3 regions of the Pseudomonas sp. P8_229 genome follow, and region 2 is predicted to be linked to each of the others. Evidence: predicted binding sites of a transcription regulator. Region 2 holds the regulator's gene; each other region holds the start of a gene.
The links. The regulator sigma-54, encoded in region 2, starts transcription at its own class of promoters, with help from an activator protein. The targets are predictions, from matches to a motif close to ANTGGCATNNANNTTGCTNT.
Positions count from the first base shown of each region.

Region 1 (10,598 bases), 680 kb from region 2:
AGCATGAACACACCGCTCAAGCCACAACCGGCCAGACCGATCATCACCGCGCGTTTGCTGCCCTGATTGTCGATGATCTTGCCGGCGTACGGACGGCTGAGCAGGGTAGCGAGGTATTGCACGCTGATCACCAGCCCCGCAATCACCGCGCCGAAGCCCAGATCACTGTGGACATAGCCTGGCAGCACAGCGAGCGGTATGCCGATGTTCAGGTAGCCGATGAAGGTGAAGAGGACGATGGACACGACTTGCAGCGTGACCGCAAGGGGGCGCTGCGGCTCTGACATAGAGGACGACATGGGAACGATCCACGGGAAAGCAGGATTAGATAGGCTGCTTATGATACCGGCGCGAACGTGTCAGGGGCGGGGAAAAGTAAAACTATTTGCCGCAAGGCCGATTCATGGCTTGGCCGGGGCGACCAGTTGTGTGGTGACGAGGGCGGCGAGGGCGTTTTCTTCGCTGCCGAAACGGGCGAGCAGGGCGGCCTGTTTTTCCGGGGAGAGACGGTTCCAGATCTCGATCATTTTCTCGGTCGCGCCGATCAGGACGGCGGCTTGGCTTTCAGAGAATTCGTCGGTCATGGCGGGCTCGGTTTCAGGCAGTGTGGAAAGCGCATCTTAGCGCTTTCCACACGGTCTGTACGGCGGGTTTTACTCTTCGCTGTCGGCCTTGCGGCTCTCAACGGCTTCTTTCGGCTCGGGTTGCCCCGCGCCGGCTTGTTGCGTGGTCGTCTGCTCAGGTACGTGCAGGCTTGGGAAGGGGAGATTAGGAATCTCGTGCATGGTTGCGCTCCTCGCTAAGTCTGTTGATAGATCTGGTAGATCCGCGCTTCTTGAAAGCCTGCGCAGGATACAGCAGGAAAAATGACAATCAGACTTTTAATTGAAATTAATGCGACAGATGGCCGCAGGGGAGCGCAAAACTGTGGTGATTGATCGTTCCCTCGCTCTGCGTGGGAACGCCTCAATGGACGCTCTGCGTCCGCTGTTGGGACGCAGAGCGTCCCGGGCTGCATTCCCACGCGGAGCGTGGGAACGAGCAATGGGAGGGATTATTTGCAGACGCTGGCGATGGCTTCGGCCAGCAATGCGAGGCGCGTTGCATCTATACCGGCGACGTTGGCCCGGCCCGAGCTGACCATGTACACGCTGTGATGCTCGCGCAGTTGTTTGACCTGCTCCGGCGACAGGCCGGTGTAGGAAAACATCCCGCGTTGCACGCCAATGTGCGCAAAGCGCTCACGCAAGCCATGCGGCTCCAGCGCTTCGACCAGACCGCTGCGCAACTGGGCAATACGCAAGCGCATGGCTTCCACTTCGTCGGCCCAGCGGCTTTTCAGCTCCGGATCGGCGAGGATGGTGGCGACTACTGCCGCGCCGTGATCCGGTGGCGTCGACCACAGGTTGCGGGCGATGTTGGCCAGTTGGCTGCGGATGTCGATGAGCTTGTCAGCGGTTTTTGCGCAGACGATCAGCGCGCCAGTACGGTCGCGATACAGGCCGAAGTTCTTCGAGCAGGAGCTGGTGATCAGCACTTCCGGCAATTCGGCGGCGAACAGTCGGGTCGACCACGCATCCTGCTCCAGCCCGTCGCCAAAGCCCTGGTAGGCAAAGTCGATCAGCGGCAGCAGATTGCGGCTGCGCACCACGTCCAGCACGCGCTGCCAGTCGTCGTGGCTCAGGTCGAAACCGGTCGGGTTGTGGCAGCACGCATGCAGCAGCACCACATCGCCTTTCGGTACTTCGTTGAGTACGGCGAGCATCGCATCGACGTCGAGGCGGTTGTCGCTGCCCACGTACGGGTAGTGACTGACCTTGACCCCGGCCGCCGCGAAGATGGTTTCGTGAATCGGCCAGGTCGGGTTGCTCAGCCACACGCCCTTGCCCGGCAGGCATTGGGCAATGAAGTCAGCGGCCAGACGCAGAGCACCGGTACCGCCCGGGGTCTGGGTAGCGCCAGCACGTTGTTCGGCGATCAGTTTCGAGTCGGTGCCGAGCACCAACTCGTTGATGACCTTGCCGAACAACGGATTACCGTGACCACCGATGTAGGTCTTGGTGTCCTGGCTTTCGACTAGTCGCGCCTCGGCGATTTTCACCGCTTCGGGGATCGGCGTCAGGCCTTGGGCATCCTTGTAGACGCCAACGCCGAGGTCGAACTTGCGCGGGTTGCTGTCCTGCGCATAGGCCTCCATCAAACCGAGGATCGGGTCGCCGGGTACCCGGCCGATGGCGTCGAAGTGCATTACTTGCGTCCTTCTGCGGTCTTGGCCACTTCGTCAGTGCGCGCGGCCATGATGAAGTCGTTGCGGTGCAGGCCCTTGATCGAGTGGCTCCACCAGGTCACGGTGACTTTGCCCCACTCGGTCAGCAGGCCCGGGTGGTGACCTTCGGCCTCGGAGATCTCGCCGACCGCATTGGTGAAGGCCAGCGCGTGTTTGAAGTTCTTGAACAGGAAGACTTTCTCCAGCTGCATGATGCTGTCGCGTACTTCGATGTTCCAGTCAGGGATCTGCTTGATCAGGATCGGCAGTTCTTCGTCGCTGACTTGTGGCGCATCGGCACGGCAGGCTTCGCAGTGGGCTTGGTTCAAAGTGGACATGGTGTGATTCCTGAAATCGAGTGTGTTTTTTTTATTAAAGCGTTTGGGCCGTCAGTGCCGTCACGCTAAACCAAAGTGGCGGCGACTGACAGACTCAATTGTCAGCAAAAGTCGCGGATCACGCGGCTTTCGGTTTTGGCGGAAACTTCGGAGCGTGCAACCCCAGCTGCATGCCTTGCTTGACCATACCCATGATGTCTTCGTGGGCCAGGTCGAACAGGCGCTTGAGGTTCGGCAGGACAAAGTACAGCGGCTGCAGGATGTCGATGCGGTACGGAGTGCGCATGGCTTCCAGCGGATCGAAGGCCTGATGCTCGGGTTCGTCCGACAGTGAGTAAACGGTTTCTTTTGGCGAGGACAGAATGCCGCCGCCATAGATGCGTTGGCCTTGCGGGGTGTCGACCAGACCGAACTCGATGGTCATCCAGTACAGACGCGCCAGATACACGCGTTCTTCCTTGGTGGCCTGCAGGCCGAGCTTGCCGTAGGTGTGGGTGAATTCGGCGAACCAGGGGTTGGTCAGCAGCGGGCAGTGGCCGAAGATCTCGTGGAAAATGTCCGGCTCTTGCAGGTAGTCCAGCTCTTCGCGGGTACGAATGAACGTGGCCACCGGAAACTGTTTGCTGGCGAGCAATTCGAAGAAGGTCTGGAAGGGGATCAGCGCCGGGACACGAGCAACCTGCCAGCCGGTGGTTTCGCCGAGCACCTTGTTGATCTCGCCCAGTTGCGGAATGCGGTCGTGGGGCAGACCGAGTTTTTCGATACCGTCCAGGTATTCCTGGCACGCGCGACCCTCGATCACTTTCAACTGGCGGGTGATCAGCGTGTTCCACACCGCGTGTTCTTCGGCGGGGTAGTCGATAAAACCTTGCGCATCGGGCTCGCGGGCCACGTATTGCGTCTGCTTCATACTGCTCTCCTGCTAGGGGAATTCGTTCTTGTTATGTCCAGCGATGGACTCAGAATTACCTGAGAGTGGGGTGGTGTGCAGTAGGTGGCGACGCGCACGCGTAGGAAAAATCGGTGGATTTCGTAAACTATTCGTTACGCTTTGGCTGGTATCTCGCATTTACGGTGACTGGCAGGTTTGAAAATCGCTGTGACTGTCACATAATCTTGACAACTATCTGCGCGCCTCGACAGAAACATCTGGCGCCGTTCCCTTGTAGGAGTGAGCCTGCTCGCGATAGCGGTGTATCAGTCAGTATTAATATCAATTGACCCACCGCTATCGCGAGCAGGCTCACTCCTACAGGTATTACTGTCTTCACGGGGCGTTCCTATGCGTATCAAAGTCCACTGCCAGAACCGCATCGGCATCCTGCGCGACATCCTCAACCTGCTGGTGGAGTACGGGATCAACGTCGCGCGCGGCGAGGTCGGTGGCGAGCACGGCAACGCGATCTACCTGCACTGCCCGAACCTGATCAACATTCAGTTCCAGGCGCTGCGGCCGAAGTTCGAGGCGATTGCCGGGGTGTTTGGCGTCAAGCGCGTCGGGTTGATGCCCAGCGAGCGCCGGCACATGGAATTGAACGCGTTGCTCGGCGCACTGGAGTTCCCGGTACTGTCGATCGACATGGGCGGCTCGATCGTTGCCGCCAACCGTGCGGCGGCGCAGTTGCTCGGGGTGCGCGTGGACGAGGTGCCGGGGATTCCGTTGTCACGGTATGCCGAGGATTTCGACCTGCCGGAACTGGTGCGCGCCAACAAATCGCGGATCAACGGCATGCGCGTCAAGGTCAGGGGCGACATCTTTCTCGCCGACATCGCGCCGCTGCAATCGGAGCATGACGACAGCGAAGCCATGGCCGGTGCGGTACTGACCTTGCACCGCGCCGACCGCGTCGGCGAACGCATCTATAACGTGCGCAAGCAGGAGCTGCGTGGTTTCGACAGCATCTTCCAGAGTTCCAAAGTCATGGCGGCGGTGGTGCGCGAAGCACGACGCATGGCGCCGCTGGATGCACCGCTATTGATAGAAGGCGAAACCGGCACCGGCAAAGAATTGCTGGCGCGTGCCTGCCACCTCGCCAGCCCGCGCGGGCAGTCGCCGTTGATGGCGCTCAACTGCGCGGGGCTGCCGGAGTCGATGGCCGAGACCGAGTTGTTCGGCTATGGCCCGGGAGCCTTCGAAGGTGCACGCGCCGAGGGCAAACTAGGACTGCTGGAATTGACCGCGGGCGGCACGCTGTTTCTTGACGGTGTCGGCGAGATGAGCCCACGCCTTCAAGTGAAGCTGCTGCGCTTTTTGCAGGATGGCTGCTTCCGCCGGGTCGGCAGTGATGAAGAGGTTTATCTGGATGTGCGGGTGATCTGCGCGACCCAGGTCGACTTGTCCGAACTGTGCGCGCGCGGTGAGTTTCGCCAGGACCTGTATCACCGTTTAAATGTGCTTTCGTTGCACATTCCGCCGCTGCGCGAATGCCTCGATGGATTGACGCCGCTGGTCGAGCACTTTCTCGATCAGGCCAGTCGGCAGATTGGCTGCTCACTGCCAAAACTGGCGCCGGCGGCGATGGATCGCCTCAGCCACTATCACTGGCCGGGCAACGTGCGGCAGTTGGAGAACGTGCTGTTTCAGGCGGTTTCCCTGTGCGACGGCGGCACGGTCAAGGCCGAGCATATTCGCTTGCCGGATTACGGCGTGCGTCAGCCGCTTGGCGATTTCTCGCTGGAAGGTGGGCTGGATGAAATTGTCGGGCGCTTTGAGAAAGCCGTGCTGGAGCGGCTGTATTCCGAGCATCCGAGTAGTCGGCAATTGGGCAAGCGGTTGGGGGTTTCGCATACCACGATTGCCAACAAGCTGCGCGAGTATGAAGTCGGCAAAGACCCTGCCGAGTAACAATGCGTGATCGTTCCCACGCTCTGCGTGGGAATGCAGCCCGGGGCGCTCCGCGTCCCAAAGCGGACGCAGAGCGTCCATTGAGGCATTCCCACGCAGAGCGTGGGAACGATCATTAGCCGGGATTGCCGCGAAGCGGCATAACACCGCCGGTTTTTCGACTTCGATACATTTCAAATTTCCCCTCGCTTGCCCTCAAGTCCTTTGTTTACCGGGCCGCAAGCCGCCAGAAAAAAGTTGGTCTGCAAATTGCTTATGGCTCAGCAGTACAGCGGTGGGCGGCAAACGTCCGGCATGCAGAGGAAAGAGTGTGGACAAGTACCTTTATGTGGCAATGACCGGCGCCAGTCAGAACGCACTGGCGCAAAAGGCGCATGCCAACAACCTGGCGAACATCTCCACCAATGGTTTTCAACGCGACCTGGAGCAGGCGCGTTCGATGCCGGTGTTCGGTGACAGCTTTCCGGCGCGTGCGTTTGCCATGAGCGAACGGCCTGCCACTGACTTCTCGCCTGGCTCGCTGGTGCAGACCGGCCGTGACCTCGACGTCGCGGTGACCGGCAACGGTTTTATTGCCGTGCAAAACCCTAATGGCGGTGAAAGCTACGTGCGCACCGGCAGCCTCAACATCGACGCCCTCGGCGTACTGCGTGCCGGCAACGGCATGGCCGTGATGGGCAACGGCGGGCCGATTGCCGTGCCGCCAGAGCAGCAGGTCGAAGTCGGTGAAGACGGCACCATCAGTATTCGTGCGATGGGTGAAGGCCCGCGCGTCATGGCGGAAGTCGACCGGATCAAACTGGTCAACCCGGACATCAAGAACATGAACAAGGGCCTCGACGGTTCGATCTACACCAAGGACGGCCAGCCTGCGCCGGCCGATGCCAACGTCAAGCTGGTGTCGGGTTTCCTTGAGTCGAGCAACGTCAACGCCGTGGAAGAAATGACCTCGGTGCTGGCCCTGGCCAAGCAGTTCGAGTTGCACGTCAAGATGATGAACACCGCCAAAGACGACGACCAGGCCATGGCTCGGGTCTTGCAGATCAGCTAATTATCAGAACGTCGCGCCGTAAAACAGGCGCACGAGGAGAATCGAATGCTTCCGGCTCTATGGGTTGCCAAAACCGGTCTGTCCGCCCAGGACACCAACCTGACCACCATTTCCAACAACCTGGCGAACGTTTCGACCACGGGTTTCAAACGTGATCGTGCCGAGTTCCAGGACCTGCTGTATCAGATCAAGCGTCAGCCAGGTGCCCAGTCGACCCAGGACAGCGAACTGCCGTCGGGTCTGCAACTGGGTACCGGTGTGCGCATCGTCGGCACCCAGAAAAACTTCACCGCCGGCAGCCTGCAAACCACCGAGCAGCCGCTGGACATGGCCATCGACGGCCGCGGTTTCTTCCAGATCCTGCAGCCGGACGGCACCACGTCCTATACCCGTGACGGTACTTTCCATCTCGACTCCAATGGCCAGATCGTCAACGCCAGCGGTTTCGCCCTGGAGCCGGCCATCGTCATCCCGAACAACGCGCAGAGCTTCACCGTCGGCACCGACGGCACCGTGTCGATCACTGTGCCAGGCAACCCTGCCGCTCAGGTGATCGGCAACCTGCAAACCGCTGACTTCATCAACCCGGCCGGTCTGCAAGCGGTGGGCAACAACCTGTTCCTGGAGACCGCTGCTTCGGGCGCGCCGCAAATCGGCACCCCGGGCCTGAACGGTTTCGGTACCACGCTGCAGAACACCCTGGAAGGTTCCAACGTCAGCACCGTTGAAGAGATGGTCAACATGATCACCACTCAACGCGCCTACGAGATGAACTCCAAGGTGATCTCCACCGCCGACCAGATGCTCTCGTTCGTAACGCAGAATCTGTAATCAAGTCTATGGGGCGGCCATGAGGCCGCCAGCAACACCGTGAGGTAGGGTCATGAAACGCTTCGTATCTGTTCTGGCATTGGGTGGGGTCGTCTCGCTCGCGGGCTGCGTCGCACCGACGCCCAAGCCCAATGACCCTTACTACGCCCCGGTGTTGCCGCGCACGCCATTACCGGCTGCGGCCAATAACGGCTCGATCTATCAGGCCGGCTTCGAGCAGAACCTGTACAGCGACCGCAAGGCGTTCCGGGTCGGTGACATCATCACCATCACCCTGAACGAGAAGACCCAGGCGAGCAAGAACGCCAACTCGCAAGTGGCCAAGAACAGCAAGACCGGCATCGGCCTGACCTCGCTGTTCGGCGGCAGCGGTACCACCAACAACCCGTTGGGCGGTAACGACCTGAGCCTGGACGTTGGCTACAGCGGCGACCGCGCGACCAAGGGCGACAGCAAGGCTGCGCAGGGCAACACCCTGACCGGTTCGATCACCGTGACCGTGGCCGACGTGCTGCCCAACGGCATCATCGCTGTGCGCGGCGAGAAGTGGATGACCCTCAACACCGGCGACGAACTGGTGCGGATAGCCGGTCTGGTGCGCGCCGATGACATCGCGACCGACAACACCGTGTCGTCGACCCGTGTCGCCGATGCGCGCATCACCTACTCGGGCACCGGTTCGTTTGCCGATGCGAGTCAGCCAGGCTGGTTCGACCGTTTCTTCCTCAGCCCGCTGTTCCCTTTCTAGGTGGCGACTTTGAATTTCAAGAGCCTCATGCTGGCTGCGGCCCTGTTGTCCGCAGCCTTTGGTGCCCACGCCGAGCGACTGAAAGATATCGCCAGTATTTCCGGCGTGCGCTCCAACCAGTTGATCGGTTACGGCCTGGTGGTCGGGCTTAACGGCACCGGCGACCAGACGACGCAAACCCCGTTCACCCTGCAGACCTTCAACAACATGCTCTCGCAGTTCGGCATCAAGGTGCCGCCTGGATCGGGCAACGTGCAGTTGAAAAACGTCGCGGCGGTGTCGGTCAGTGCCGATCTGCCAGCGTTCGCCAAACCGGGTCAGCAGGTCGACATCACCGTGTCTTCGATCGGTAACTCCAAGAGCCTGCGCGGCGGCACCCTGTTGCTGACCCCGCTCAAGGGGATCGACGGCAACGTCTACGCCATCGCCCAGGGCAACCTGGTGGTGGGTGGTTTCGATGCCGAAGGGCGCGACGGTTCGAAGATCACCGTCAACGTTCCCTCGGCCGGTCGGATCCCCGGTGGTGCTTCGGTGGAGCGTTCGGTGCCGAGCGGTTTCAACCAGGGCAACAGCCTGACGCTGAACCTCAACCGTTCCGACTTCACCACGGCCAAGCGCATCGTCGACAAGATCAATGACATGCTCGGCCCTGGCGTGGCGCAAGCCATCGACGGCGGTTCGATCCGTGTGACGGCGCCGCTCGATCCGAGCCAGCGTGTCGACTATCTGTCGATCCTGGAAAACCTCGAAGTTGACCCGGGGCAGGCGGTGGCGAAAGTCATCATCAACTCGCGCACTGGCACCATCGTCATCGGCCAGAACGTGAAAGTCTCGCCGGCCGCCGTGACCCACGGCAGCCTGACCGTGACCATCACCGAAGACCCGATCGTCAGTCAGCCGGGTCCGCTGTCCAACGGGCAGACCGCTGTTGTGCCGCGTTCGCGGGTCAATGCTCAGCAGGAAGCCAAACCGATGTTCAAGTTCGGCCCGGGTACCACTCTCGACGAAATCGTACGGGCGGTGAACCAGGTCGGCGCGGCACCAGGTGACCTGATGGCGATTCTCGAAGCACTGAAGCAGGCCGGCGCGTTGCAAGCCGACCTGATCGTGATCTGAGGACGGCGACCATGGATATGCGCAAAGGCAGTCTGGTGGGCACCGGCGATTCGGGTTCCTACTCCGACCTCAATCGTCTGAACCAGCTCAAGGTCGGCGACAAGAACAGCGATGCGAACATGCGCAAGGTGGCGCAGGAATTCGAATCGCTGTTCCTTGGCGAAATGCTCAAGTCGATGCGTTCGGCCACCGAGGCGTTGGGTAAAGACAACCCGATGAACACCCCGGCCGCCAAGCAGTATCAGGAAATGTACGACCAGCAACTGGCGGTGTCGCTGTCCCGCGAGGGTGGTGGTATTGGCCTCGCCGACGTGCTGATGAAGCAGATGTCGAGGAACAAACCGCTAGCGCCGGGTGAGGCTGCGGCCGCGTCCGCCGCCAAGCAGGAAGCCGCGAAAGCCGCTGCGGTGCAGACGCCGATTGCTGCTGGCACCACGGGCACCGGCCCGCTGTCGCGGCTCAATGGCGAGCGCCCGTTGTGGGCATCGCGTTCGCTGCATGCGCCGAACACTCAGTTGGCGCACGCCAACGACATGGAAATGATCAACAAGCGTCGTCTGGCACTGCCGCCGAAACTGGCCGATCGTTTGCTCGCCGGTCTGGTGCCTTCCGCTACACCGACTGCCGCCAATGCCTTGCCGCAACGCACCGCGACCGCGACCGCCACCGGCGCCGGCCCGCTGTACAACGGCGACTGGCTGACCCGTGCCGAAGACGCCAAAGCGTCCGGCGGGCAGATGCAGATTTACGGTCGGGCGATGGCGCAGATTCCGCTGGCTCCGGCCAAGCGCGCCTTCAGCTCCGCCGACGAATTCGTCAACACCATGCTGCCGATGGCCAAAGAGGCCGCCGCCAGAATTGGCGTCGATCCGCGTTATCTGGTGGCGCAAGCCGCGCTGGAAACCGGCTGGGGCAAATCGGTCATGCGCGCCCAGGACGGCAGCTGCAGCCACAACCTGTTCGGCATCAAGGCCAGCAGCAACTGGACCGGCGATTCGGCGCGGGCGATCACCAGCGAATTCCGCAATGGGCAGATGGTCAAGGAGACGGCGCAGTTCCGTTCCTACGCCTCGTACAAAGACAGTTTCCACGATCTGGTGACTTTGCTGCAGACCAACAATCGCTATCAAGATGTTGTGAAGTCGGCCGATAACCCAGAACAGTTTGTACGCGAGTTGCAAAAGGCCGGTTACGCAACCGACCCGCACTACGCGACGAAGATTTCGCAGATTGCCAAGCAGATGAACAGTTTCGAAAACTACGCTGCGGCCGGCGTTTCAACGACGCCTCTATAAACATACGGTAAGGTTTGAATCATGAGTTTGCTCAATATCGGGATGTCGGGGTTGGCCGCGAGCTCTTCCTCTCTGGCGACGACAGGTAACAACATTGCCAACGTCGAC
Region 1 covers NZ_CP125378.1:4,684,303-4,694,900, forward strand. The annotation lists gene QMK55_RS21185 (MFS transporter) at 1-299, opposite strand, end outside; gene QMK55_RS21190 (hypothetical protein) at 402-584, opposite strand; gene QMK55_RS21195 (hypothetical protein) at 654-785, opposite strand; gene QMK55_RS21200 (amino acid aminotransferase) at 1,055-2,248, opposite strand; gene QMK55_RS21205 (4a-hydroxytetrahydrobiopterin dehydratase) at 2,248-2,604, opposite strand; gene phhA (phenylalanine 4-monooxygenase) at 2,723-3,514, opposite strand; gene QMK55_RS21215 (sigma-54-dependent transcriptional regulator) at 3,887-5,449, shown strand; gene QMK55_RS21220 (flagellar basal body rod protein FlgF) at 5,760-6,500, shown strand; gene flgG (flagellar basal-body rod protein FlgG) at 6,546-7,331, shown strand; gene flgH (flagellar basal body L-ring protein FlgH) at 7,384-8,079, shown strand; gene QMK55_RS21235 (flagellar basal body P-ring protein FlgI) at 8,107-9,195, shown strand; gene flgJ (flagellar assembly peptidoglycan hydrolase FlgJ) at 9,207-10,490, shown strand; gene flgK (flagellar hook-associated protein FlgK) at 10,512-10,598, shown strand, end outside.
Region 1: QMK55_RS21220 (flagellar basal body rod protein FlgF) is a predicted target of sigma-54. The motif match lies at 5,686-5,705, and genes of this name have one in related genera.

Region 2 (10,598 bases):
AAGATGTCCTGATACATCTCTTCGACTTCCGGCTGCGCCGCCAGGTATTCGGCGACCGGTGCATCAAGACCCGATTGTGCGCGAAGTTCCGGCTTCCAGTACGGGTTGGGCAGGCAGCGTACGTCGAACACCAGATCGGCATCCACCGGCATGCCGCGCTTGAAGCCGAACGACTCGACCAGAAAGGCCGTACCCGGCTCCGGCTGGTTCAGCAGGCGCAGCTTGATGGTGTCGCGCAACTGGTACAGATTCAGATTGGTGGTGTTGACCTTGAGGTCGGCCAGGTCGGCGATCGGGCCGAGCAGGGCGGTTTCGTCGTTGATTGCTTCGGCCAGCGAGCGATTGGCGGTACTCAGTGGATGGCGCCGACGGGTTTCCGAGAAACGCTTGAGCAGGGTTTCCTCATCGGCATCCAGATAGAGCACATCGCACTGGATATGGCGGCTGCGGACTTCCTCCAAAAGCTCGGGGAAGCGCGACAAATGGCTTGGCAGGTTGCGGGCATCGATCGAGACGGCTACCAGCGGCTGGGCCAGCTCGGTGTGAACCAGAGCGCGCTCGGCCAATTCAGGCAGCAGGCCGGCCGGCAGGTTGTCGATGCAGTAGTAGCCGTTGTCCTCAAGGACATCCAGGGCGGTACTTTTACCCGAGCCGGAACGGCCGCTGACGATGATCAAACGCATGATTAATGACCGTTTTGCTCGCTCAGGACAACCTGATACAAGGCTTCGTTACTCGGTGCGCTGCGCAGTTTTTCGCGCACTTCCTTGCGATCGAGCATGCTGGCGATCTGGCGGAGTAATTCCAGGTGAGCATCGGTGGCCGCTTCCGGGACCAGCAGGACAAACAGCAGGTCAACCGGTGCGCCGTCGATTGCATCGAAATCGATGGGGGCGTCAAGGTGCATCAATGCGCTGATGGGCGCTTCGCAGCCTTTGAGACGACAGTGGGGAATGGCGATGCCGTTGCCGAAACCGGTAGAGCCGAGTTTTTCTCGGGCGATCAGCGCTTCGAAGACATCCTGCATCTCCAGATCCGGCACTTCGCGGGCGATCAGGTTGGCAATCTGTTCGAGGGCTTTCTTTTTACTGCCGCCCGGCACGTTCACCAGGGAACGGCCGGGGGTCAGGATACTTTCAAGTCGGATCATGGGTTGGGGGTGTTAACGACCTGTTGCGCCCTGGAGGAGGCTCTGGGTCTTTTCCTTATGCTTTTTGAGTTGGCGATCCAGCTTGTCGGTCAGTGAGTCGATCGCAGCATACATGTCGGTATCTTCTGCGTTGGCGACCACTTCGCTGCCGGGAATATGCAAGGTGGCTTCGATTTTCTGCTTCAGTTTTTCGACACACATCGTGACTTGCACGTTGGTGATCTTGTCGAAATGGCGCTCCAATCGTTCGAGTTTCTCGTTGATGTAGGTGCGCAGCGGTTCGGTCACTTCCAGTTGGTGTCCACTGATGTTGACTTGCATACAGCTTCTCCTTCGTTGCCAGTGCATAAAGCGGCAGGCTGGATAGCCTGCCACTGGAACGCTGTAACGTGGCTTACATCAACCGCTTGCGTTCGCTCGAAGGCGCGATCCCGAGGGATTCGCGGTACTTGGCGACGGTGCGGCGAGCCACCTGAATGCCTTGTGCCTCCAGTAAACCAGCGATTTTGCTGTCACTCAACGGCTTTTTCTGATTTTCCGCTGCAACCAGTTTTTTGATGATCGCGCGGATCGCCGTGGACGAGCATTCGCCGCCTTCGGAGGTGCTGACGTGGCTGGAGAAAAAGTATTTCAGCTCATAAATACCGCGTGGGGTATGCATGAATTTCTGCGTGGTCACCCGGGAAATCGTCGATTCGTGCATGCCCACCGCCTCGGCGATGTCGTGCAGGACCAACGGCTTCATGGCCTCGTCGCCATATTCCAGGAAGCCGCGCTGGTGCTCGACGATCTGGGTGGCCACCTTCATCAGGGTTTCATTGCGGCTTTGCAGGCTTTTGATGAACCAGCGCGCTTCCTGCAGCTGATTGCGCATGAAGGTGTTGTCGGCGCTGGTGTCGGCACGGCGAACGAAACCGGCGTACTGAGCGTTGACCCGCAGGCGCGGCACCGATTCCTGGTTCAGTTCGACCAGCCAGCGTTCGTTGTCCTTGCGCACAATGACGTCGGGGACCACGTACTCGGCTTCGGTCGATTCGATCTGCGAACCCGGGCGCGGGTTGAGGCTTTGTACCAGTTCGATGATCTGGCGCAGCTCATCTTCCTTGAGCTTCATGCGCCGCATCAGTTGGCTGTAGTCGCGGCTGCCGAGCAGGTCGATGTAATCGCTGACCAGACGCTTGGCTTCGTTCAGCCACGGGGTCTTGGCCGGCAGTTGGCGCAGTTGCAGCAGCAGGCATTCGCCGAGGTTGCGGGCGCCGATGCCGGCCGGTTCGAACTGCTGGATGCGGTGCAGGACGGCTTCGATCTCGTCCAGCTCGATGTCGAGCTCCGGATCAAAGGCGTCGAGAATTTCTTGGAGGGTTTCGTCGAGGTAGCCCTGATTGTTGATGCAGTCGATCAGGGTCACGGCGATCAGGCGGTCGGTGTCGGACATCGGCGCCAGGTTCAATTGCCACAACAGATGGCTTTGCAGGCTTTCCCCGGCGGAGGTGCGGGTGGTGAAGTCCCACTCGTCATCATCGCTGCTGGGCAGGCTGCTGGCGCTGGTCTGGTAGACGTCTTCCCAGGCGGTATCGACGGGCAATTCGTTGGGGATGCGCTCGTTCCATTCGCCATCCTCCAGGTTGTCCACCGTCGGTGCGGTTTCCTGATAGGAGGGTTCCTGAATTTCGGTGTTGGGTTTTTGTTCGGCGTTGTCGGCCAAAGGATCGGAGTTGTCGAAGTCGTCGCCTTCTTCCTGGCGTTCGAGCATCGGATTGGATTCCAGGGCCTCCTGGATTTCCTGTTGCAGGTCCAGGGTCGACAATTGGAGCAGGCGGATGGCCTGTTGCAGCTGCGGTGTCATCGTCAGCTGCTGGCCCATTCTCAAGACTAGCGATGGTTTCATGGCAGGGGCTTAACACCTTATTCGCCGGCGCACATGCGCCATCCACTACAGGGCGCCGAAGCGCCAAACTTAAGCAAATTATATGCCTGAAACTGAAGTGTTTGCCTAGAGCGCTGTAACAATAAAAGCTTATAAAACTTTGTTGACGTATCGCCTCAAAGCGCGGTGAACATCTTTGAGGCGTCGTGTTTGCCTAGAGCGCTGTAACAATAAAAGCGTATAAAACTTCACTTCAACGCTACAGCACTCTGCCGGCTGGTCGAACTCAATCGCGCTTTAGAGGCGGAACTCGTGGCCCAGGTACACTTCCTTGACCAGATCGTTGGCCAGGATAGTCGCGGAATCACCTTCGGCAATCAGTTGACCGTCGTTGACGATGTAGGCGGTTTCGCAGATATCCAGGGTCTCACGCACGTTGTGGTCGGTGATCAGTACGCCGATGCCCTTGGCCTTGAGGTGGTGGATGATCTGCTTGATATCGCCGACCGAGATCGGGTCGACACCGGCGAACGGTTCGTCGAGCAGGATGAATTTCGGTGCGGTGGCCAGGGCGCGGGCGATTTCCACGCGGCGGCGCTCACCACCGGACAAACTCATGCCGAGGTTGTCGCGGATGTGGCTGATGTGGAATTCCTGCAGCAGGCTTTCCAGCTCCTTGCGACGACCGGCCTTGTCGAGTTCTTGACGGGTCTCGAGGATGGCCATGATGTTGTCGGCCACCGACAGCTTGCGGAAGATCGACGCTTCTTGCGGCAGATAGCCGATACCGGCCTTGGCGCGACCGTGCATTGGCTGATGGCTGACGTCCAGATCATCGATCAGCACGCGGCCCTGATCGGCCTGCACCAGGCCGACGATCATGTAGAAGCACGTGGTCTTGCCGGCACCGTTCGGGCCGAGCAGGCCGACGATCTGGCCGCTGTCGATCGACAGGCTGACGTCACGCACAACCTGGCGGCTTTTATAGGCCTTGGCCAGGTGCTGGGCTTTCAGAGTTGCCATTACTGGGCCTTCTCGTCGGTTTTCTTCTTCGGCTGGATCACCATGTCGATGCGCGGGCGCGTCTCGGTGACTTTATTGCCGGTAGCGCGGCCGGCGCTGGCCAGTTTTCTCACTGTGTCGTAGACAATTTTCTCGCCCAGGGTGGTGTTGTTGTCCTTGTCGACAACCTTGGCCTTGTCGATCAGCACGACACGGTTTTGCGCGGCGTGGTACTGGATCGTCACGCCCCAGCCCTGTACAGGCTTGGTGTCACCCTGGGTCTGCAGTTGCTCGAAGTAGGCAAGGTTGCCCACCGAGGTCACCACGTCGATGTCGCCGGTCGGGGTGCGGGTGATGGTGACCGTGTTGCCTTTAACGATCATCGAACCCTGGGTGATGATCACATCACCTTTATAGGTGGCGATGCCGTTCTTGTCGTCCAGTTGGGCGTCGTCGGCCTGGATGCGGATAGGTTGCTGCTGATCGTTCGGCAGAGCCCAGGCGCTCACGCTTCCCAGTGCTGCGCCCAGACTGAGCAAAATAGGGAGGGTTTTAACGAGCCTCATACTGTCCTCTTACGTTCGATTGCAGGTGTATCCTGCTTTCCTTCAAATACGCCTTCATTCCCACGCCAGTCGATACACCGCCAGCGCCGTCGATTCTAACGGGTTGCTCGGTCTGCGCATATTGCTGCTGAGGGAACACCGTCATGCGTGTGCTGGTGATCAGGGTGTCGCGGTTTTTTTCATCGGTGCGCTTGATACGTACCGAGTCGATCAGTTCTACCTGAGTTCCGTCAGGGTTCACTTCGCCGCGCTCGCTGGTCACGTGCCACGGAAACTCGGTGCCGCGGAACATGTTCAGATCAGGTTTGGTGACCAGGGTCACGTCCGTCGCTTTCAGGTGCTCGGCCTTGTCGGACGTCATCTCGTACTGCAGCTTGCCGTCCGGCAGATATTGCAGGGTATGCGTATTGGTCGCGTACCAGTCGATGGCCGTGTCTTCAACCTTGACCGGGGGTTTGTCGAGGAAGCGTTCCGGGCTGATGTTCCAGTAGCCGACCGCTGCAAACATTGCAGCGATGCAGCCGAACAGCAGGAAGTTGCGAAATTTTTTGCTAAACATGGCTTGGCTCACAGGTACGCGGCGTTGGCCGCATCGAGGCGGCCCTGGGCGCGCAGGATCAATTCGCAGAATTCGCGGGCGGCACCTTCGCCACCTCGGGCCCGAGTGACGCCATGGGCGTGCTCGCGCACGAAGTCGGCGGCATTGGCGACGGCCATGCCCAGACCTACGCGGCGGATCACCGGCAGGTCAGGCAGGTCGTCACCGAGGTAGGCGACCTGTTCATAGCTTAGGCCCAGTTGCTGCAGAAGACCGTCCAGAACCACCAATTTGTCTTCGCGGCCCTGAAACAGGTGCGGGATGCCGAGGTTCTTCGCCCGGCGCTCGACCACTGGAGTCTTGCGGCCGCTGATGATGGCGGTTTCGACGCCGGCGTTCATCAGCATTTTGATGCCTTGGCCGTCGAGGGTGTTGAACGTCTTGAATTCGCTGCCGTCTTCAAGGAAGTACAGGCGCCCGTCGGTGAGCACACCGTCAACGTCGAACACTGCCAGTTTGATCGCTTTGCCGCGCTGCAGCAGATCGGTCGTCATTACATCACTCCTGCACGCAGCAGATCGGAGAGGTTGAAGGCGCCGATCGGGCGATCTTCTTCGTCCACGACAACCAGTGCGTTGATTCGGTGGTCTTCCATGATTTTCAGCGCTTCGGCAGCGAGCATCTCCGGCCGTGCAGTCTTGCCGTGTGCGGTCATGACCTGGTCGATGGTGGCGCTACGGATGTCGATGCTGCGATCCAGCGTGCGACGCAAATCTCCGTCGGTGAAGATCCCGGCCAGTTTGCCGTCGGCTTCAAGGATCGCGGTCATGCCCAGGCCCTTGCGGGTCATTTCCATGAGTGCGTCCTTGAGCAGGGTGCCGCGCTGTACTTGCGGCAACTCCTGGCCGGCGTGCATGACGTTTTCCACTTTCAGCAGCAGGCGTCGGCCCAGTGCGCCGCCCGGGTGGGAAAATGCGAAATCTTCAGCGGTGAAGCCACGGGCTTCCAGCAGCGCCACGGCCAGGGCGTCGCCCATGACCAGCGCAGCGGTTGTCGAGGAAGTCGGCGCCAGATTCAGTGGGCAGGCTTCGTGCTCGACATGCACGTTGAGGTTGACTTCGGCGGCCTTGGCCAGCGGCGACTGCGGGTTGCCAGTCAGGCTGATCAGCTGGATGCCCAGGCGTTTGATCAGTGGCAGCAGGGTGACGATTTCGTTGGTCGAGCCGGAGTTGGACAGGGCCAGGATCACGTCGTCGCGGGTGATCATGCCCATGTCACCATGGCTGGCTTCAGCCGGGTGGACGAAAAACGCCGGGGTGCCGGTGCTGGCCAGAGTCGCGGCAATCTTGTTGCCAATGTGCCCGGACTTGCCCATGCCCACCACGACCACACGGCCCTTACTGGCCAGAATCATCTCGCAAGCGCGTACGAAATCGGCGTCGATATGGGGCAACAAGCCTTGTACGGCTTCCACTTCGAGGCGGATGGTGCGTTGTGCCGATTGAATCAGGTCGCTGGATTGGCTCATGTCAGAAATCGTATAGCCCGATGAAAAGGCGGCGATTATAGCGGTTATGTTGAAAAGCCTCACGCAAGTTCGTCGTGCTTTGTCATTCCTCGTAACCAAAACCCTGAAAAAGTGCCATCAGGCCTGTCATATCGCTGAACGTGGACGGGCATGGGCCTTGGGCGCTTGGCGTTTGCAGTGATATAGTTCGCCGCCAGTTCGGCCTGCCCGGGGGAGGTATGTGCTTTCCAAGGAAAGCCAGGCGTCCGAGTGAGAGGCTGCATCGCAAGGAGTTTAGATGAGTGCCGATAACGCCTACGCGGTCGAGCTGAAGGGAGTCTCCTTCAAGCGCGGTGCGCGCAGCATTTTCAATAACGTCGATATTCGCATCCCGCGCGGCAAGGTCACCGGCATCATGGGACCTTCCGGGTGCGGCAAGACCACGCTGCTGCGTTTGATGGGCGCGCAATTGCGTCCTTCCAGCGGGGAAGTCTGGGTCAACGGTCAGAACCTGCCGACGCTGTCGCGCAGTGATCTGTTCGATGCGCGAAAGCACATGGGCGTGCTGTTTCAGAGTGGCGCGCTGTTCACCGATCTCGATGTTTTCGAGAACGTCGCTTTCCCCCTGCGTGTTCATACCCAATTGCCGGATGAGATGATCCGCGACATCGTCCTGCTCAAATTGCAGGCGGTCGGGCTGCGCGGTGCGATCGAGCTGATGCCCGACGAGCTCTCGGGGGGCATGAAGCGTCGGGTCGCTTTGGCCCGTGCGATTGCACTCGATCCGCAGATTCTCATGTACGACGAGCCGTTCGTCGGTCAGGATCCAATCGCCATGGGCGTGCTGGTCCGCCTGATCCGTCTGCTCAATGATGCGCTGGGTATCACCAGTATCGTGGTCTCCCACGATCTGGCCGAAACCGCGAGCATCGCTGACTACATCTATGTAGTGGGTGATGGTCAGGTACTGGGGCAGGGCACGCCGGACGAGTTGATGAATTCGGATGAGCCGCGTATCCGCCAGTTCATGACCGGCAACCCCGATGGCCCGGTGCCGTACCATTTTCCAGCGACGGATTACCGCGCAGATCTTCTGGGGAAGCGCTGATGCGCAGAATTTCATTGATAGAACGCGTGCGCCGGTTTGGCGAGACGGCGATCGACGCCGTCGCGGTGTTTGGCCGCGCGACTTTGTTCCTGTTTCATGCCCTGCTTGGTCGCGGCGGCATCAGCGGCGGTTTCGGCCTGCTGGTCAAACAGCTGCATTCGGTCGGTGTCATGTCGCTGGTGATCATCGTCGTGTCCGGGATATTCATCGGCATGGTGCTGGCGCTGCAGGGCTTCAGTATTCTGTCGAGCTACGGTTCGGAGCAGGCGGTGGGGCAGATGGTGGCCCTGACGTTGCTGCGTGAACTGGGTCCGGTGGTGACGGCATTGCTGTTTGCCGGGCGTGCAGGTTCGGCGCTGACGGCTGAAATCGGCAACATGAAGTCCACCGAACAGCTTTCCAGCCTGGAAATGATCGGTGTCGATCCGCTCAAGTACATTATTGCCCCGCGTCTGTGGGCCGGTTTCATTTCCCTGCCGGTGCTGGCGATGATTTTCAGCGTGGTGGGTATCTGGGGCGGTTCGTGGGTGGCTGTCGACTGGCTCGGAGTGTATGAAGGCTCCTACTGGGCGAACATGCAAAACAGCGTGAACTTCACTAGCGATGTGCTCAACGGCGTCATCAAAAGTATCGTTTTCGCCTTCGTCGTGACCTGGATCGCCGTATTCCAAGGCTATGACTGTGAGCCCACTTCCGAGGGCATCAGTCGCGCCACCACCAAGACCGTGGTATTCGCCTCGCTGGCAGTACTGGGCCTGGACTTTATTCTGACCGCTTTGATGTTTGGAGATTTCTGATGCAAAACCGCACCCTGGAAATCGGTGTCGGCCTGTTCCTGCTGGCAGGGATCCTGGCCTTGTTGCTGCTTGCTCTGCGGGTCAGTGGCCTGTCTCCGACTTCGACCACTGACACGTATAAACTTTACGCCTACTTCGACAATATCGCCGGTTTGACGGTCAGAGCCAAAGTGACCATGGCCGGTGTGACGATCGGCAAGGTCACGGCAATCGATCTGGATCGCGACAGCTTCACCGGTCGGGTAACCCTGCAAGTGGATAAAAAGGTCGACAACCTGCCGACCGACTCCACAGCGTCTATCCTGACCGCTGGCCTGTTGGGCGAGAAGTACATCGGTATCAGCGTGGGCGGGGAAGATACCCGCCTGAAGGATGGTGGAACCATCCACGACACGCAGTCGTCTCTGGTACTGGAAGACCTGATCGGTAAATTCCTGCTCAATACCGTTAGCAAAGACGCCAAATGAGGAGCTTTTGAATGATCTCTACCTTGCGACGTGGCCTGTTGGTGTTGCTCGCGACACTGCCACTGCTGGCCAACGCTGCGCCTGGGCAGTCGGCGCACGAACTGGTTCAGGACACCACGAACCGGATGCTGGCCGATCTGTCGGCCAATAAAGCGAAGTACAAGCAGGATCCGGCTGACTTCTATGCCGCGCTGAACACTATTGTCGGTCCGGTGGTCGATGCCGAAGGCATTTCCAAAAGCATCATGACGGTCAAGTATTCGCGCAAGGCCACCCCTGCGCAGATGCAGACCTTCCAGGAAAACTTCAAGAAAGGCCTGTTCCAGTTCTATGGCAACGCCTTGCTCGAGTACAACAACCAGGGCATCACGGTTGATCCTGCCAAGGATGAGTCGGGCGATCGCACCAGCGTCGGCATGACCGTCAAGGGCAGCAACGGCGCGATCTACCCTGTGCAGTACACGCTGGAGAAGATCAACGGCGAGTGGAAGCTGCGCAACGTGATCATCAACGGCATCAACATCGGCAAGCTGTTCCGTGATCAGTTCGCGGATGCGATGCAGCGCAATGGCAACGATCTGGACAAGACCATCAACGGTTGGGCTGGTGAAGTCGCCAAGGCCAAGGAAGAAACCGACAAAGCTGCCGCGAAGCCAGCGCAATGAATGAGGCGGCAGTTCGTATGAGTGATGTCGACGAGCTATTGCTCAGCGGAGTGCTGGACTACCGCACAGGTCCCGACCTGCGCAAGGAAGGCCAGGCGCTGATCAAGTCCAGCAAGGCTGCTACGCTTGTGATCGATTGTTCGGCTGTGAAGAAGTCCAGCAGCGTTGGCTTGTCGTTGCTGCTGTGCTTCATGCGCGATGCCCAGGCGGCCGGCAAGGCCGTGAGCATTCGCGCGATGCCGGAAGACATGCGCGAAATCGCTCAGGTCAGTGAGCTGACCGAGTTGCTGGCGCACCCCTGAACCCGCATCGATAAAGAAGCCCCCCGTCAGAGTCCTGCCAATGCGGGGTTCGCAGGCGCGGGGCTTTTTTGTATGATGTCCGACCCGTGCGCACAGGGCGCCGATTGAGGTTGAGCATGCAGGCCGTAGAAGTGAAGAGCTTCCTTGAAGGGAAGCTGCCAGGAATTCAGGTAGAAGTTGAAGGCGAAGGCTGCAATTTCCAACTGAACGTGATTAGCGATGAACTGGCGGCGTTAAGCCCGGTCAAGCGTCAGCAGAGCATCTATGCCCATTTGAACCCTTGGATTGCTGATGGCAGCATCCACGCGGTCACTATGAAATTTTTCAGCCGCGCGGCCTGGGCCGAGCGCACCTGAGCCCTAGGGCGTCGAGATTCTTATGGATAAATTGATTATTACCGGTGGCGTTCGTCTTGATGGCGAAATCCGTATCTCCGGGGCGAAGAACTCCGCCCTGCCGATTCTGGCCGCCACTCTGCTGTGCGATGGCCCGGTGACCGTTGGCAACCTGCCGCACCTGCACGACATCACCACCATGATCGAGCTGTTCGGTCGCATGGGCATCGAGCCTGTGATCGACGAGAAGCTCAGCGTCGAAATCGACCCACGCACTATCAAGACCCTGATCGC
Region 2 covers NZ_CP125378.1:4,009,275-4,019,872, forward strand. The annotation lists gene rapZ (RNase adapter RapZ) at 1-683, opposite strand, end outside; gene ptsN (PTS IIA-like nitrogen regulatory protein PtsN) at 686-1,150, opposite strand; gene hpf (ribosome hibernation-promoting factor, HPF/YfiA family) at 1,163-1,471, opposite strand; gene QMK55_RS17960 (RNA polymerase factor sigma-54) at 1,545-3,038, opposite strand; gene lptB (LPS export ABC transporter ATP-binding protein) at 3,315-4,040, opposite strand; gene lptA (lipopolysaccharide transport periplasmic protein LptA) at 4,040-4,585, opposite strand; gene lptC (LPS export ABC transporter periplasmic protein LptC) at 4,572-5,144, opposite strand; gene QMK55_RS17980 (KdsC family phosphatase) at 5,153-5,677, opposite strand; gene QMK55_RS17985 (KpsF/GutQ family sugar-phosphate isomerase) at 5,677-6,651, opposite strand; gene QMK55_RS17990 (ATP-binding cassette domain-containing protein) at 6,929-7,738, shown strand; gene mlaE (lipid asymmetry maintenance ABC transporter permease subunit MlaE) at 7,738-8,535, shown strand; gene mlaD (outer membrane lipid asymmetry maintenance protein MlaD) at 8,535-9,002, shown strand; gene QMK55_RS18005 (phospholipid-binding protein MlaC) at 9,014-9,667, shown strand; gene QMK55_RS18010 (lipid asymmetry maintenance protein MlaB) at 9,664-9,969, shown strand; gene QMK55_RS18015 (BolA family protein) at 10,086-10,325, shown strand; gene murA (UDP-N-acetylglucosamine 1-carboxyvinyltransferase) at 10,348-10,598, shown strand, end outside.

Region 3 (10,598 bases), 1.0 Mb from region 2:
ACTCATGGCAATGATCTGCTCCGCCACTTGAATCAGTTTCTGCTGGCGGCTCATGGCCTGGCGCCGCATCAAGGTGTAGGCCTCTTCTTCATTGCAGTCCTTCATCTTCATCAGTAGCCCTTTGGCCAGTTCGATGCGCTTGCGCTCGGCCAGTTGCTGGTCGCGGGCCAGCAGTTGCGCGCGCAGGGCCTGATCGCTTTCGAAGCGCGCCATTGCCACATCGAGAATCGGCTGCAGGCGCTGAGCGTGAATGCCTTCGACGATGTAGGCACTGACCCCGGACTTGATCGCCTGACGCATCACTCCCGGGTCATGTTCGTCGGTGAACATCACGATCGGCCGTGGCTGGTCGCGGCTCACCAGCACCACTTGCTCCATCACATCGCGGCTCGGTGACTCGGTATCGATCAGGATCACGTCCGGGCGCACCGTTTCGACGCGTGCCGGCAGGTCGATGGTCAGCCCGGACTCGTCAATGACCTCGAAACCGGCCTCGGTCAGCGCAGCTTTCAGGCGCCCGACTTTTTTCGCGGTGTCGTTGATCAGCAGAATGCGCAACATGTCGGCGATCTCCTGTCAGCGGCGGGCGAATAGGGGAGCGGCATCGCTCAGGGCGTGCAGTTTGAAACTGCGGGCGTAACCCGCCGGATCGCTGCCGTCCCAGACTTTGCCATCGAGCAACTGACTGCTGCGCATGTCGGTGCCCCTCGCGGCGACACCAACCGCAGCGGCGGCTTCGCGATACAGATCGAGTTGTTGAACCTGACGGGCGACGGCAAGGTAATCCGGATCCTCGCGCAGCAAGCCCCAGCGGCGGAACTGGGTCATGAACCACATGCCGTCGGACAGATACGGCAGATTCACTTCGCCGTTGCCGTGAAAACGCAAGGCGTGCGGGTCTTGCCAGCGATTGCCGAGGCCGTCGGCGTAGTCGCCGAGAAAGCGTGGTTCGATGCAGGCGAGCGGGGCGTCGAGATATTCCGCCGCGCTCAGCAGTTGCGCGGTGCTGCGGCGGTTTTCCAGGCTTTGCTCAATGAAACGGCTCGCCTGGAGGATCGCCATCACCAGCGCCCTGGCGGTGTTGGGGTATTGCTCGACGAACGCGCGGGTGCAGCCAAGGACCTTTTCCGGGTGATCGGGCCAGATGGTCTGACTGGTGGCGAGGGTGAACCCCAGATTCTGCTGCACGGCGCTGGCCGCCCACGGCTCACCGACGCAAAACCCATCGATGCGCCCGGCTTGCAGGTGCGCGACCATTTGCGGCGGCGGCACCACCACGCTGTCGACATCCAGCAACGGATGAATGCCTTGGCTCGCCAGCCAGTAATAAAGCCACATCGCATGGGTGCCGGTGGGGAAGGTCTGGGCGAAGGTCAGTTTTGCGCGGGTTTGGTGCGCGTGGCGATCCAGCGCATCGGGACTGGTCACGCCCAACTGCTGCAAGCCGTGGGACAGGTTGAGGCTCTGACCGTTCTGGTTCAGCCCCATCAATACCGCCATGTCGCTCGGGGCCACGCCGCCGATGCCCAGATGCACGGCGTAAATCAGCCCGTACAGGCTGTGGGCGACGTCCAGCTCGCCGCTGACCAGTTTGTCGCGCAGCGTGGCCCATGACGCCTGGCGCTTGAGGTTGATCGTCAGGCCGTAAGGTTGGGCGAAGCCCTGCGTTGCGGCCACGACCACCGAGGCGCAATCGCTCAAGGCCATGAAGCCGAGGTTGATCACGCTTTTTTCCGGGGCATCACTGCCGTTGACCCAGGCCAGCGGCCCGACGGAGGAATCACTCATATAAAGCCACCTTCAAAAAAAACGTCGTCCCAGGCTTTGCCCAGGCAAAACCGAAGAACGACGCCGTTGTCCGTGCCCGCACGCCGCCATTGGCCTGTGGGCTGATAACCCGGAAGGTGCAAGGCATATGCCAGTCGGGCTGATTTGCGTGTGCGCCTCGCGCCGGGGGGCGTTGCCCGGCTATAATCGCCGCCTCTTTTCGCCGCCCGAGTCATCGCCGCCCATGTACACCCTGGCCCGTCAGCTGTTGTTCAAACTTTCCCCGGAAACCTCCCACGATCTGTCGCTGGATCTGATCGGCGCGGGTGGGCGTTTGGGCCTCAACGGCATGCTGTGCAAGAAGCCGGCGAACGTGCCGGTGACCGTCATGGGCCTGGATTTTCCGAACCCGGTGGGTCTGGCGGCCGGTCTGGACAAGAACGGCGCGGCCATCGACGGCTTTTCGCAACTGGGCTTCGGTTTTGTCGAAATCGGCACCGTGACCCCGCGTCCGCAGCCGGGCAACCCGAAACCACGGATCTTCCGTCTGCCGGAAGCCGAGGCGATCATCAACCGCATGGGTTTCAACAACCTCGGTGTCGATAACCTGCTGGCGCGGGTCGCGGCGGCCAAATACAAGGGCGTGCTGGGGATCAACATCGGCAAGAACTTCGACACCCCGGTCGAGCGCGCGGTGGATGATTATCTGATCTGCCTGGACAAGATTTACACCCACGCCAGCTACATCACCGTCAACGTCAGCTCGCCGAACACCCCGGGCCTGCGCAGCCTGCAGTTCGGTGATTCGCTCAAGCAGTTGCTGGCGGACCTGGCCACGCGCCGCGCCGAACTGGCCCTGCGTCACGGCAAGCACGTACCGCTGGCGATCAAGATCGCTCCGGACATGACCGACGAAGAGACCGCGCAAGTGGCTCAAGCGCTGATCGAAACCGGTATGGACGCGGTGATCGCCACCAACACCACCCTGAGCCGTATTGGCGTCGAAGGCATGGAGCATGGTGACGAGGCGGGCGGTCTGTCCGGCGCTCCGGTGCGTGAGAAGAGCACGAATACCGTGAAGGTGCTGGCGGGCGAGTTGGCTGGACGTTTGCCGATCATTGCTGCCGGTGGCATCACTGAAGGCAAGCATGCGGCCGAGAAGATTCTTGCGGGTGCAAGCCTGGTGCAGATCTATTCCGGGTTCATCTACAAAGGCCCGGCGCTGATTCGTGAGTCCGTGGACGCGATCGCCGCCCTGCGCAAATAACTGTGAGGGGCTTTTGTGGCGAGGGGATTTATCCCCGATGGGCTGCGAAGCGGCCCCAAAACCATTCACCTCACTGTGTCAGGTAAATCGGGATATCAGTATTTGCGACTGCTGCGCAGCCAATCGGGGATAAATCCCCTCGCCACAGGATCCGGAAGTCTCTGAAGTCACAAGGATCACTTTGCGGCTGAACTGGCATAAAAAAGGGCTCCTCGAAGGAGCCCCTGGGCCGCAGCCCGCCGTCCGGGAAGGACGTGCATGGTAAGTCGTTACAAATTCAGATTGTCGTGTCGGAATAAATGCCCTGTGTCAGCCGACGGCGTGAAGTTCGTTGAGTCTGTGGATTCCCGCAGTGCCGGTCATACCGTCCCAGTTGTCGCCGCGTCCTTCTCGCCAGCCGTTGATCCAGGCTTGACGTACCGACGGTAGAGTAAATGGGCAAAGCTCACGGGATTTGCCACCAACGCCATATTGATATCCGCGCAAAAATGCTCTTTCCAACGGATCACGCTTAAGTCTTCTCATAGGGTGTTTCCCTCACTTGTTGACTGTTTGTGTCGCGTTGACCTCAACCGAGGTCTGGCAGAAAAACTCTGCCGGGGGCGGCTCGCTGCCGGCGTGGCGAGCCAAGGTGTTGACGCCGTTGCGACGTCAACCTGTGTTCAGTTCTAACCAATGAGTCACACCGAGGGAATGATCGTTTTGTCATAAGGACGTAACGAAAATAGTGCTACAGCCATAAGTAACGACGGGTTTCATGAACGTTTTTTCAGCAAACCCCGGTATGATCGGCCCCGCGCTGGATGATGGGGTTAATCCTTTAGTGAGAATGACCCACGTTTGCGCTGGGGTACTAAGCGACGAAGGGTCGCTTTAAGACTTTTTGTTTCATCAACTTTTTTATCTGTCCTTGCATCTAAGCTCTTTTAACCCGAGCAGTGGGGATGGAACGGCACACCTTCGTGCCACGCGGGCGCTCTTTTAGAAAAGCGCCTGATTGAAAACCGGATCGGCAATGCGTTGCCGATTCACTAGCCAAAGGCTCTGGAAATACCATGTCCGATCGTTTCGAACTCTTCCTCACTTGCCCCAAAGGCCTTGAAGGCCTGCTCATCGAGGAAGCCGTCGGGCTTGGCCTTGAAGACGCCCGCGAGCACACCTCCGCCGTGCGTGGCATGGCGACCATGGAAACCGCTTACCGCCTGTGCCTCTGGTCGCGTCTGGCCAACCGTGTATTGCTGGTGCTCAAGCGCTTCCCGATGAAGGACGCCGAAGACCTGTACCACGGCGTACTCGACGTCGAGTGGCAGGATCACATGCTCAGCGACGGCACCCTGGCCGTTGAATTCAGCGGCCACGGCTCGGGGATCGACAACACCCACTTCGGCGCCTTGAAGGTCAAGGACGCCATCGTCGACAAACTGCGCACCCCGCAAGGCGACCGCCCGTCGATCGACAAGCTCAACCCGGACCTGCGCATTCACCTGCGTCTGGATCGCGGCGAAGCGATCCTGTCCCTCGATCTCTCCGGCCACAGCCTGCACCAGCGCGGTTACCGCCTGCAGCAGGGCGCTGCGCCGCTGAAGGAAAACCTCGCGGCGGCGATCCTGATCCGCTCCGGCTGGCCGCGCATTGCGGCCGAAGGCGGCGCGCTGGCTGACCCGATGTGTGGTGTCGGTACGTTCCTCGTTGAAGCCGGCATGATCGCCGCCGACATGGCGCCGAACCTGCGCCGCGAGCAGTGGGGCTTCACCGCATGGCTGGGTCACGTCCCGGCGCTGTGGAAAAAACTCCATGAAGAAGCTGTTGAGCGTGCCGCTGCCGGTCTGGCCAAGCCACCGCTGTGGATTCGTGGTTATGAAGCTGACCCGCGTCTGATTCAGCCAGGCCGCAACAACGTCGAGCGTGCTGGCCTGAGCGAGTGGATCAAGATCTACCAGGGCGAAGTCGCGACCTTCGAGCCGCGTCCGGATCAGAACCAGAAAGGTCTGGTGATCTGCAACCCGCCATACGGCGAGCGTCTGGGTGACGAAGCCAGCTTGCTGTACCTCTACCAGAACCTCGGTGAGCGTCTGCGTCAGGCCTGCCTGAACTGGGAAGCAGCGGTGTTCACCGGTGCGCCGGATCTGGGCAAGCGCATGGGCATTCGCAGCCACAAACAGTATTCGTTCTGGAACGGCGCGTTGCCGTGCAAGCTGCTGTTGATCAAAGTGCTGCCGGATCAGTTCGTCACTGGCGAGCGCCGCACCCCGGAACAACGTCAGGCCGAGCGCGAGCAAGCCGCTTATGACCAGACCCCGGACGAGCCGCAAGAGCGCAAGTTCAACAAGAACGGCAACCCGATCAAGCCGGCGCCAGCACCGGCTCCGGTGATCGAGCAGCCGCGCTTGAGCGAAGGCGGGCAGATGTTTGCCAACCGTCTGCAAAAGAATCTCAAGGCCATGGGCAAGTGGGTCAAGCGCGAAGGCATTGATTGCTACCGCGTCTACGATGCCGACATGCCGGAATATGCGATGGCCATCGACCTGTACCACGATTGGGTGCATGTGCAGGAATACGCTGCGCCGAAATCGATCGATCCGGAAAAGGCCTCGGCACGCATGTTCGACGCCCTGGCCGCCATTCCGCAGGCGCTGAACGTCGACAAAAGCCGCGTGGTGGTCAAACGCCGCGAGCGCCAGAGCGGCACCAAACAGTACGAGCGTCAGGCCGCGCAGGGCAAGTTCAATGAGGTCAGCGAAGGCGGCGTCAAGCTGCTGGTGAACCTCACCGACTACCTCGACACCGGGCTGTTCCTCGATCACCGTCCAATCCGCATGCGCATTCAGAAAGAGGCGGCCGGCAAGCGCTTCCTCAATCTGTTCTGCTATACCGCGACGGCCAGCGTGCACGCGGCCAAGGGCGGTGCGCGCAGCACCACCAGCGTCGACCTGTCGAAAACCTACCTCGACTGGGCGCGCCGCAACCTGTCGCTGAACGGTTTCTCCGACAAGAACCGTCTGGAACAGGGCGATGTGATGGCATGGCTGGAAAGCAGCCGGGACGAGTACGACCTGATCTTCATCGATCCGCCGACCTTCTCCAACTCCAAGCGCATGGAGGGCATCTTCGACGTGCAGCGTGACCAGGTGCAGTTGATCGACCTGGCCATGGCCCGTCTGGCGCCGGGTGGCGTGCTGTATTTCTCCAACAACTTCCGCAAGTTCCAGTTGGAGGAGAACCTCGCCGAGCGCTACGCGGTCGAGGAAATCAGCGCCCAGACCATCGACCCGGATTTCGCCCGCAACACCAAAATCCACCGCGCCTGGAAAATCACGGCTCGTTGACGCTTTGCGCAATTGGATCCACAGAGCCTTGATTTTTAAAGGCTCCGTGGATCCTCCTGCGCTAGCTAAATTAGTGGCTAATAGCTATAACTCACACACGGTCAATGGGGTTTTCCCGCAAATACTGGCGTAGTGAGCTGCCCTTATGTCGTTGCACCCCGTGCGCCCAAGGATTCTGGGTTTTATCAGCGAAGAAGTCTCGGCCTGGCTGGTCGCGCTGCTGGTATTGCTCGCCGGCGGGATTCTCACGGGGCTGCTCGCCTGGGCCACCCTCAACCAGTTTCATCATCAATTGCGGCAACGCTTCCAGCTGTTGGCCAATGAGCGTTACAGCCGTATCGAAGAACGTTTTCAGGATCAGGAACAGCGCCTCGATGGCCTGCGCCGTTTCTTCGCCAACTCCCGTTCGGTGTCTCGTGCCGAATTCGACGGTTATGCCAAACCCCTGTTATTGCGTACCCAGGCCTATTCCTATGCGCCGCGGGTGAGCCGTGCCGAGCGTCCGGCGGTCGAACAAGCCGTGCGCGACGAGGGTTTCAGCACCTTCACCTTTCGTGAGCTGAACGCCGAAGACCAGTTGCAGGCGGCCGGAGATCGCCCTGAATACGTGCCCGTGATCTACACCCAGAGCCAGAGTCACCTGCCGACGCCCCTGGGTTACGACTTGCTCGCGCAACCGTTGCGTCGGGCAACACTGGAGCGTGCCGACCGCACCGGGCACATGGCGGTTTCACAGCCGTTGCACCTGGTGGGCATCGATCCGGCGTATGCCCGGGGCGTGTTGCTGCTGGCGCCAGTCACCCGTGAAGGAGCACCGAAAGGGCCGCCGGAAGGCTATGTGATGGCGGTGATCAGCATGCATCAGTTGCTGGCCGACGGCTTGCCCGAGGACAGCCAGGACTTCCTCAGCGTACGCATCCTCGATCTGTCCACCGAGGATCAGCATGAGGTGCTGTACGAGTCGGCCAACAAAGCGGGGGCCAGTGATCTTTCTGCCACGCGCTTGTTGCGTCTGGCTGACCACGACTATCAAGTGGACATGCAGCCCAGCGAAGCCTTTCTGCAGGCCAACCATTCGTCGATCAGCAGCCTGGTGGTGCTGGGTGCGCTGCTGAGTCTGTTGCTCAGCGCGTTGCTGTATGTGCTGGTCAGTCAGCGTCAGCGCGCCTTGCGCATGGTTGAGTTGCGCACCCAGGAACTGCATGACCGCGAGCAGGAATTACGCGGCACCCATGGCCAGTTGCGCGGAGTGCTGAACGCGGCAACACAAGTGGCGATCATCGCCACCGATCTGCGTGGGGTGATCAACACCTTCAACCCCGGCGCGGAACAGATGCTCGGCTACAGCAGCGCCGATGTCGTCGGCCACATGACCCTGGAAAACCTGCACCTGCCGCGCGAACTGGCAGCGCGTTCGGCGGAGTTGGGCGCGCGCTACGGCAAGAGCATTCCAACCTGCCACGCGATGCTGGTCGAGGGCGGCGAGGTCGGTGGTCATGAAGCGCGCGAGTGGACGCTGGTGCGCAGCGATGGCAGCCATCTGCCGGTGAACATGCTCGCCACCCCGGTGCTCGATGAGCAGGGACTGTGGGTCGGGCATCTGGCGATCTGCATCGACATCACCGAACGCAAGCGCGTGCACGAGGCGCTGGCGGCGCGGGATGTGCTGCTGAAAAAGCTCAGCGCTCACGTGCCCGGCGGCATCTACCAATTCAAGATGGAATTCGACGGGCGCTTCAGCGTGATCTATGCCAGTGACGGCATCCGCGAGATCTACGAGCTGGCGCCGGACGTGCTGCTGCTCGATGCCGAAGCGATCTTTTCCCGCATTCATCCGCAAGACATCACCCGTGTACGCACCTCGATTCGCGCCTCGGCGGAAAACCTCAGTCCCTGGCGCGAGGAATACCGCGTGCAACTGCCCGAGCGCGGCCTGCGCTGGGTGCGCGGCGAGGCGACGCCGGAAGAGCTGCCGGGCGGCGGTGTGCTGTGGCACGGCTACATCTCGGACATTTCCGACCTGAAGCGGGTGGAAGAGGAACTGCGGGCGCTGTCGGTCACCGACTCACTGACTGGCATCCACAACCGCCGCTATTTTCAGGAGCGCCTGACCACCGAAATGGCCCGGGTCGAGCGCGGCGGCGGCGAACTGTCGGTGATCATGCTCGACATCGACCACTTCAAACGGATCAACGACCAGTACGGCCATGCCGTGGGCGACCGTGTGTTGCAGGCGGTGTGCGAACGCATCGGCCATCGCTTGCGGCGCACGGATGTGTTCTGCCGTCTGGGCGGCGAGGAATTCATGGTGCTGTGCCCGGACATCGACGGCGAGCACGCCTACATCCTTGCCATGGAGCTGTGGCAAGGCTTGCGCAGTGCGCCGGTGGACGTGGTCGGGGTGGTGACAGCCAGTTTCGGCATCGCCAGCTGGCGACCGGGGGAGGGCGCGGATGCGCTGTTGTTGCGAGCGGATTCGGGCGTGTACGCGGCGAAGCAGGCCGGACGGGATCGGGTTGAGCAGATGAGCTAGCCTGTTACGCCAATCCCCTGTGGGAGCGGGCTTGCTCGCGAAGGCGGCGTGTCAGTCACCAAAAATACTGACTGAACTGACGCCTTCGCGAGCAAGCCCGCTCCCACATTAGATCGGCTGTGTTTTTACAGCGCCGAAGCGGTCTGCGGCAACCGCGGCTGCTTGTACAGATCCAGCAGCACCTGATCCAGCACCGACGACGCGCCGAACGGGGCCTTGTCGTTGAGGATCGCCACCACCGCCCAGGTATTGCCGTTGACGTCGCGGCTGAAGCCGGCGATCGCGCGCACGGTGTTCAGGGTGCCGGTCTTGACGTGGGCTTCGCCGCGCATCGCGGTGGTTTTCAGGCGTTTGCGCATGGTGCCGTCAGTGCCGGCAATCGGCAGCGAGCTGATGTACTCGGCGGCGTACGGGCTGTGCCAGGCAGCTTGCAACATGTTGGCCATCTCGCGGGCGCTGACGCGTTCGGCGCGCGACAGCCCGGAGCCGTTCTCCATCACCAGGTGCGGCGCGGTAATGCCTTTCTTCGCCAGCCACTGGCGGACTACGCGCTGCGCGGCCTTGGCGTCGTCACCGTCAGCTTCGTTGCGGTATTTCTGGCCCAGGCTCAGGAACAGCTGCTGGGCCATGGTGTTGTTACTGTATTTGTTGATGTCGCGGATGATTTCCGCCAGATCCGGCGAGTAGGCGCGGGCCAGCAGTTTGGCGCTGCTCGGGGTCGCGGCGAGGCGATCCTTGCCCTGGATGCTGCCGCCCAGTTCTTTCCAGATCGCGCGCACGGCGCCGGCGGTGTAGGTCGCGTGGTCGAGCAGTGACAGGTAAGTCTGCGAGCTGCAGCCATCGCCCAGTTGGCCGGCGACGGTCACGGTCACGCTGCCGTCAGGCTGGGTCACCGGGTTGTAGCGCACGCCACCGGTGCACTGTTTGGAATTGAGCGCCTTGACCGTGTTTTCAATGTGCACGCTGGCAATCGGCGGTTCCACCGAGATCAGCACCCGGCCACCGTCATTGCGCGCGACGAAGCGCAGGGCCTTGAGGTTGACCAGCAGCGAGTCCGGCTTGACCAGGAACGGCTTGTTCTCGTCGTTGCCGTCGTCATTGAACTCGGGCAGTTGCGGCTGGATGAAGAAGCTGCGGTCGAGGATCAGGTCGCCGGTGACCTGAGTCACGCCGTTGGCGCGCAGATCGCGCATCAGCAGCCAGAGTTTTTCCATGTTCAGCTTCGGATCGCCGCCGCCCTTGAGGTACAGGTTGCCGTTGAGGATGCCGCCGCTCAGGTCGCCGTCGGTGTAGAACTCGGTTTTCCACTGATGGTTGGGGCCGAGCATTTCCAGCGAGGCGTAGGTGGTGACCAGTTTCATGGTCGAGGCCGGGTTGACCGAGACGTCGGCGTTGTACACGGTCGGATTGCCTGGGCCGTCGAGCGGGATCATGACCAGCGACAGCGCAGTGGGCTGCAGTTTGCTGGCCTTGAGGGCTTTTTCGACGTTAGGCGTGAGGGCAGTGTTGATGGTGGCCGCAGAAACCGGCAGGGCCAGAGGCAGAAGAAGGCCGGCGAGAAACAGTGGACGCAACGATTTGATCATATGAAATAAAACCCTGCAGAAGAGGGGAAAATAACGAGGGCATGGATGAAAAAGCCCTCAGTGGTCATGAAAGTGTCGGCATTATGCCCCAAGGTGTAACAGCTTGTGCCTTGCCCGGG
Region 3 covers NZ_CP125378.1:5,006,715-5,017,312, forward strand. The annotation lists gene QMK55_RS22715 (ANTAR domain-containing response regulator) at 1-561, opposite strand, end outside; gene QMK55_RS22720 (CmpA/NrtA family ABC transporter substrate-binding protein) at 577-1,788, opposite strand; gene QMK55_RS22725 (quinone-dependent dihydroorotate dehydrogenase) at 2,012-3,034, shown strand; gene rmf (ribosome modulation factor) at 3,344-3,559, opposite strand; gene rlmKL (bifunctional 23S rRNA (guanine(2069)-N(7))-methyltransferase RlmK/23S rRNA (guanine(2445)-N(2))-methyltransferase RlmL) at 4,090-6,360, shown strand; gene QMK55_RS22740 (diguanylate cyclase) at 6,506-8,893, shown strand; gene dacB (D-alanyl-D-alanine carboxypeptidase/D-alanyl-D-alanine-endopeptidase) at 9,019-10,479, opposite strand.
Region 3: QMK55_RS22720 (CmpA/NrtA family ABC transporter substrate-binding protein) is a predicted target of sigma-54. The motif match lies at 1,904-1,923, and genes of this name have one in related genera.